Linked DNA regions of Cupriavidus necator N-1. The protein of the gene in region 1 interacts with the protein of each later gene in a pairwise test. Links are inferred from orthologs where the notes say so. Each region holds a gene or a part of one and is shown in the gene's direction. Other genes may lie near its edges. The genes, in order: CNE_RS17880 and recJ.

Evidence for each region.
Region 2: the proteins of CNE_RS17880 (region 1) and recJ interact in binary tests that used the Escherichia coli proteins (3 or more experiments, as listed by UniProt). The link is inferred for Cupriavidus necator N-1 from one-to-one orthologs.

The regions. Positions count from the first base shown.
Region 1 is NC_015726.1:3,814,481-3,818,033, forward strand. The notes cover bases 245-3,486. They hold CNE_RS17880 (DNA topoisomerase III), read left to right. Parts: upstream 245-613; coding sequence 614-3,286; downstream 3,287-3,486. Other genes in these bases: CNE_RS17875 (thioredoxin domain-containing protein), read left to right, coding at 245-466; CNE_RS17885 (LysR family transcriptional regulator), read right to left, coding at 3,360-3,486. Outside these bases: more of CNE_RS17875, read left to right, coding at 62-244; more of CNE_RS17885, read right to left, coding at 3,487-3,553.
Region 2 is NC_015726.1:1,141,881-1,145,148, reverse strand. Bases 118-3,074 are described here. They hold recJ (single-stranded-DNA-specific exonuclease RecJ), read left to right. Parts: upstream 118-725; coding sequence 726-2,423; downstream 2,424-3,074. Other genes in these bases: CNE_RS05425 (peptidoglycan DD-metalloendopeptidase family protein), read right to left, coding at 2,450-3,074; CNE_RS05435 (hypothetical protein), read left to right, coding at 118-664. Outside these bases: more of CNE_RS05435, read left to right, coding at 1-117; more of CNE_RS05425, read right to left, coding at 3,075-3,160. UniProt on the Escherichia coli protein: Single-stranded-DNA-specific exonuclease.

The DNA.
Region 1 (3,553 bases):
CGCAATACCGATACAATCGCCGGCAGCCCGCGTATCGCGGGCGCCTCATGTTTCCGATGCCATGACCGTTTACTTTCCAGAACGTGACGCCGGCGCCATTGCCGGGTGCCTGGCGGAGCGGCCGCAGGGCCGTCTGGTGGCCTGCCTGTGCGCGCAGTGGTGCGGCACGTGCCGGGACTACCTGGCGGCGCTGACGGCGCTGGCCGCGCGCCATCCGGAGGATTGCTTCGTCTGGATCGACATCGAGACGCATGCGGATGCGCTTGGCGATATCGATATTGAGAATTTCCCGACGCTGCTGGTGCAGCCTGCGTCGGGTGGCACGCCCCAGTTCTATGGCACCCTGCTGCCGCACATCGAGGTGCTGGAACGCATGCTGAGCCGCAGTGCGGCGATGCCGGCGAGTGCCGAAGACGTGCCGCAGGTGCTGGACTGGTTGCTTGCCGGGGGGAGCAGCGCCGCCTAGGCGGCGCCAAGGGCGGCGGCGGAGCTTGCTTGCACCGCCGTTGAAACCGCGCTTATTATTGGCGCCTCATAGCCCCCCGGCGTTCTGATTACTTCGTTTGTAGTGCAATTCGCGGGTTGCCGGATGCAGCTCGCAAGGACCCTTCCCATGTCAAAAGCCCTCATCATCGCGGAAAAACCGTCGGTCGCGGCGGATATCGCCCGTGCCCTCGGGGGGTTTACCAAGCACGACGAGTATTTCGAGAGCGACGACTACGTGCTGTCCTCTGCCGTCGGCCACCTGGTCGAGATCGCCGCGCCGGACGAATACGAGGTCAAGCGCGGCAAGTGGAGCTTCGCCAACCTGCCGGTGATCCCGCCGCATTTCGACCTGCGCCCGATCGCCAAGACCGAGTCGCGCCTGAAGGTGCTGAACCGGCTGATCAAGCGCAAGGACGTCACCGCCCTGATCAACGCCTGTGACGCGGGGCGCGAAGGCGAACTGATCTTCCGGCTGATCGCGCAACAGGCCAAGGCCAAGCAGCCGGTGCGCCGGCTGTGGCTGCAGTCGATGACGCAGCAGGCGATCCGCGATGGTTTCGCCAGCCTGCGCGAAGACGAAGACATGCTGCCGCTGGCCGACGCCGCGCGCTGCCGCTCCGAGGCCGACTGGCTGGTCGGCATCAACGGCACCCGCGCCATGACTGCCTTCAACAGCAAGGGCGGCGGCTTCTTCCTGACCACCGTGGGCCGCGTGCAGACGCCGACGCTGTCGATCGTGGTAGAGCGTGAAGAGAAGATCAAGCACTTCGTGCCGCGCGACTACTGGGAAGTGCGGGCCGAGTTCATCGCCGCCGCCGGCTTGTATGAAGGCCGCTGGTTCGACCCCAAGTTCAAGAAGAGCGAGTTCGATCCCGAGGCGCGCGAATCGCGCCTGTGGAGCGAGGCCGAGGCCAAGAGCATCGTCGCCGCCTGCCGCGACAAGACCGGCACGGTCACCGAGGAATCCAAGCCGTCGACGCAGCAGTCGCCGGCGCTCTTTGACCTGACCACGCTGCAGCGCGAGGCCAACTCGCGCTTCGGCTTCTCGGCCAAGAACACGCTGGGCCTGGCGCAGGCCCTGTATGAGAAGCACAAGGTCCTGACCTACCCGCGTACCGATGCGCGCGCGCTGCCCGAGGACTACCTGGACACGGTCAAGCAGACCATGGACATGCTGGCCGACAGCTCGCCCAACTACCTGCCGCACGCCAAGAAGATCCTGGCGCAGGGCTGGGTCAAGCCGAACAAGAAGATCTTCGACAACAGCAAGATCAGCGACCACTTCGCCATCATCCCGACGCTGCAGGCGCCCAAGAACCTGTCCGAGCCCGAGCAGAAGCTGTACGACCTGGTGGTGCGCCGCTTCCTGGCGGTGTTCTTCCCGGCGGCCGAGTTCCAGGTCACCACCCGCATCACCGAAGTCGCCGGCCACCACTTCAAGACCGAAGGCAAGGTGCTGGTCAACCCGGGCTGGCTGGTGATCTACGGCCGCGAGGCGCAGGGCGACAAGGACGCCGCCAACCTGGTGCCGGTGGCCAAGGACGAGAAGGTCAAGACCGACAAGGTCGAGAGCGTCGGCCTGACCACCAAGCCGCCCGCGCGCTACAACGAAGCCACGCTGCTGTCGGCAATGGAAGGCGCCGGCAAGCTGGTGGACGACGACGCGCTGCGCGAAGCTATGGCCGGCAAGGGCCTGGGCACGCCGGCGACGCGCGCGGCCATCATCGAAGGCCTGCTGACGGAAAAATACCTCGTGCGCGAAGGCCGCGAGCTGATCCCGACCGCCAAGGCATTCCAGCTTATGACGCTGTTGCGCGGCCTGGGCGTGCTGGAACTGACGCAGGCCGAGCTGACCGGCGAATGGGAGCACAAGCTCTCGCAGATCGAGCGCGGGCGCATGAAGCGCGACGAGTTCATGCTTGAGATCGCGCAGATGACGCAGCAGATCGTCAAGCGCGCCAAGGAATACGACAGCGACACCATCCCGGGCGACTACGCCACGCTGGACACGCCGTGCCCGCAATGCGGCGGGCAGGTCAAGGAGAACTACCGCCGCTTTGCCTGCACCGCGTGCGAGTTCTCGATCAGCAAGATCCCGGGCGGGCGCCAGTTCGAGATCGAAGAGGTCGAGGAGCTGCTGCTGAAGAAGGAAATCGGTCCGCTGCAGGGCTTCCGCAGCAAGATGGGCCGTCCGTTCGCCGCCATCCTCAAGCTGGGCAAGGACGACGAAGGCCATTACAAGATGGAATTCGACTTCGGCCAGAACGACGACGACAACGACGGCGAGCCGGTCGACTTCAGCGGCCAGGAGCCGGTGGGCACCTGTCCGAAGTGCGGCGGCTCGGTGTTCGAGCACGGCATGAAGTATGTCTGCGAGAACAGCACGACCAGCCCCAAGAGCTGCGACTTCACCACCGGCAAGATCATCCTGCAGCAGGAAATCAGCCGTGAGCAGATCGGCAAGCTGCTCACCGACGGCAAGACCGACCTGCTGACGGGGTTCAAGTCGTCGCGCACCGGCCGCAACTTCAAGGCCTTCCTGGTCAAGCAGCCGGACGGCAAGATCGGCTTCGAGTTCGAGGCGCGCGAGCCCAAGGCGGGCGCCAAGACGGCGGCGAAGACCACGGCCAAGGCGGCATCGAATGGCACGGCCGAGGCGGCGCCGGCAACCAAGACGGCAGCGAAGACCGCGGCCAAGACGCCAGCCACCAAGGCACCGGCCAAGAAGCCGGCGGCCAAGAAGGCTCCGGCCAAGACCGCCGCGGCAAAGAAGTCGCGCGCGGCAGCCGCCGGCGAGTAAGCGTCAGCGCGTCACGGCAAAACGCCCGGCATCGCCGGGCGTTTTGCTTTGGGTGGCTCGGCCAGGCAGGCGCTCAGGTGCGCACGGCTTGCGCGCCGTGGCTGGCGGATGGCGCCGGCTGCGCTTCCTTGCCCCGTACCTGCCCTTCTTCGAGCAGGAAGTCGATAAAGGCGCGCACCTTGGTCGGCAAGAACTTGCGGCTCGGATAGACCACGCTGACATCGCGCCGCGGCAGCTGGTATTGCGGCAGCACGTGCACCAGCTTGC
Region 2 (3,268 bases), 2.7 Mb from region 1 along the record:
CGCGCTGGAATCGCCCTGCCCGCAGCGCTGGTACCTGCCCGAGGCCGCATTCGGCCCGCTGGAGGCGACCACGCCGCTGCGCGCGGCGGGCCGCAATATCGATATCTGGATGCAGGCCGGCGAGCGCGCCCGCGACTGGCGCCGCCTGCAGAACGAGGTCCAGATGACCTGGCATGACCACCGCGTCAACCAGGCCCGCGAGGCCGCCGGCGAGGCGCCGGTCAATTCGGTCTGGCTGTACGGCGGCGGCGCGCTGCAGCCGGTGCCGCGGCTGGCCGATACGGTGCTGAGCAACGATCCCTTCCTGAGCGGGCTGGCGCTGGCCGCCGGCAGCCGCGTGCTGCCGGTGCCGGCCGGCCTGGCCGGCACCGCCGGGACGGAGGGCACGGTGCTGGCCATGCTCGACAGCGCCACCGAAGCCCATATCGCCGAAGACTGGGGCCTGTGGCTGGACCGCATGCATGCGCTGGATGCCGACTGGTTCGCGCCGGCGCTGGAAGCGCTGGTGGCCGGCCAGGTCGGCGCCATTACGCTGGTGCTGGGCGGCGAGAACCACTTTGCCGAGTTCACCGTGCGCCGCGCCGACCTGCGCAAGTTCTGGCGCAGCATGGGCCAGCGCGGCGACTGGCGCGCGCTGCTGTCCGACCTAGCCTATGCCGCATAAAGCCGCTTGAAGCCGCCTGACACGCGCTGCCCCTACCGAAACATCACCTGCCGCCCCGCCCATGACCCGGATCGCCATCCGCCAGTTTTCCCCCGAACACGCCAGCTCGCTGGCCGCCGCCGGCCTCCACCCCACGCTGGCCCGCATCCTGGCCGCGCGCGGCGTGGCCCGCGCCGCCGAGCTTGCCACCGACTTGCCCGAACTGGTGCCGCCCGCGGCCATGAAGGGCATCGGCCACGCCGCGGCCTACCTGGCTGACGCCATCGCCGCCGGCAAGCGCCTGCTGATCGTCGCCGACTATGACTGCGACGGCGCCACCGCCTGCGCGGTGGGCGTACGCGGGCTGCGCATGCTGGGCGCACGGGTGGAGTACATCGTGCCGAACCGCTTCGAGTACGGCTACGGCCTGACCCCGGAGATCGTGGCACTGGCGGCCAGGCAGCAGCCGGACGTGATCGTCACGGTCGACAACGGCATCGCCAGCGTCGACGGCGTGGCCGCGGCCAATGCGCTGGGCATCGACGTGGTGGTGACCGACCACCACCTGCCTGGATCTGAGCTGCCGCAGGCCGCGGTGATCGTCAACCCGAACCAGCCGGGCTGCGAATTCCCCAGCAAGAACCTGGCGGGCGTGGGCGTGATGTTCTATGTGCTGCTCGCGTTGCGCGCGGAACTGCGCCAGCGCGGCGTCTATACCCAGGCCACGCAACCGCCGCTGCAGACGCTGCTGGACCTGGTGGCGCTGGGCACGGTGGCCGACGTGGTCAAGCTGGACACCAACAACCGCATCCTGGTGGCGCAGGGCCTGCGCCGCATGCGCGCCGGACGGATGCAGCCGGGCGTAGCGGCGCTGTTCCGTGCCGCCGGGCGCGAGGCGGCGCGCGCCAATACCTTCGACCTGGGCTTCGGGCTGGGTCCGCGCCTGAACGCGGCCGGCCGGCTGGCGGACATGTCGCTGGGCATTGAATGCCTGTTGACCGAAGATGCCAACCGCGCCTGGGAAATCGCCCAGGAGCTGGACGGTATGAACCGCGAGCGGCGCGACATCGAGGCCGGCATGCAGCAGGAGGCGCTGCAGATCCTGGAGCAGCCGCTGGCCGGCCCGGATCCGTCGGCACGCTTTACCGTCAGCGTGTTCAACGACACCTGGCACCAGGGCGTGATCGGCATCGTGGCGTCGCGTCTGAAAGACAAGTTCCACCGCCCCACCATCACCTTCGCCCCCGGCGACGAGACCACCGTCAAGGGCTCGGGCCGCTCGATCCCCGGCTTCCACCTGCGCGATGCGCTGGACCTGGTGTCCAAGCGCCGTCCCGGCATGCTGCTCAAGTTCGGCGGCCACGCCATGGCGGCCGGGCTGACCGTGCGCGCAGAGCGCTTTGCCGAGTTCCAGGAAGCCTTCGAGGCGGTCGGCCGCGAATGGCTGACCGACGACCAGCTGGCGCGCGTGATCGAGACCGACGGCGATATCGAGGACCAGTGCTTCAGCCCGGAATTCGTCACCCTGCTGGAGCAGCAGGTATGGGGCCAGGGCTTCCCGGCGCCGACCTTCTGCGGCGAGTTCGACGTGCTGCGCCAGAGCGTGCTCAAGGGCAAGCACCTGAAGCTGCAGCTGGGGCGCGGCAGCCAGCGCTTTGATGCGATCTGGTTCAACCACGCCGACTCGCTCGGTGCCAGCGCGCAGGTGGCCTACCGGCTCGACAACAACACCTTCAACGGCGTCACCCGCGTGCAACTGGTGATCGAGCACGCGCAGTAGCGTGCTCCGGGGGGCGTTAGCCCCGTTTAGCCGCGCGACGGCAGGTAGGCCATCGGGTCGACCGGCTTGCCGTTGCCGCGCACCTCGAAATGCAGCTCGCTCGAGCTGGCGCCCATGCGGCCCACGTCCTGTCCGGCCGCGACCGAGGCGCCCTCGGTGACCAGCGGCTGGTCGAGGTTGCCGTAGACGGTCAGCCAGTCGTCGTTGTGCTTGACGATCACCAGCATGCCGTAGCCACGCAGGTTGCCCACGTGGATGGCGCGCCCCGCGGCGGCGGCGCGCACCGTGCCATTGGCTGGCACGGCAATGCGCAGGCCCTTGCTGGCCGGCGGCGCGTAGCCTCCGGTGACGCGGCCATCGGCCGGCCACTGCAGGCGGATGCCGCTGGCGGGCGGCCTGGACGAGCCGCTGTCGACGCGCGGCGTATCGGTCACGGTCTGGTCGGTGCCGGTGGAGGCCGGGGCGCTGCCACCCGGCGGCCGCACGCGGACCAGCTGGCCCACCTCGATCTGGCTGGGGCTGGTGATGTCGCTGTTCCAGCGGGTCAGGTCGCGCACGCTGCGGCGGTGCTTGCGCGCGATCGAATACAGCGTGTCGCCGCGCTCAACGCGGTAGTAGCCGTCCGGCACGGGCCCGCCCGTGGTACCGCAGCCGGCCGCGACCGCGGCCGCGGCGGCCAGCAGCAGGCCCAGCGCGCGGCGCCGGCCTGGCTCGATGTCATGTCTGGTTTGCGTCATTCGTCCCTGTTCTTTGTCTAGCCGGGGAGCGGCTTGCGACCCGTATTATCGCCGCGTGCGTCGCCCGGCACCGGCGGATAGACCGCGCGGCGGCCATTCCGTTCGGTC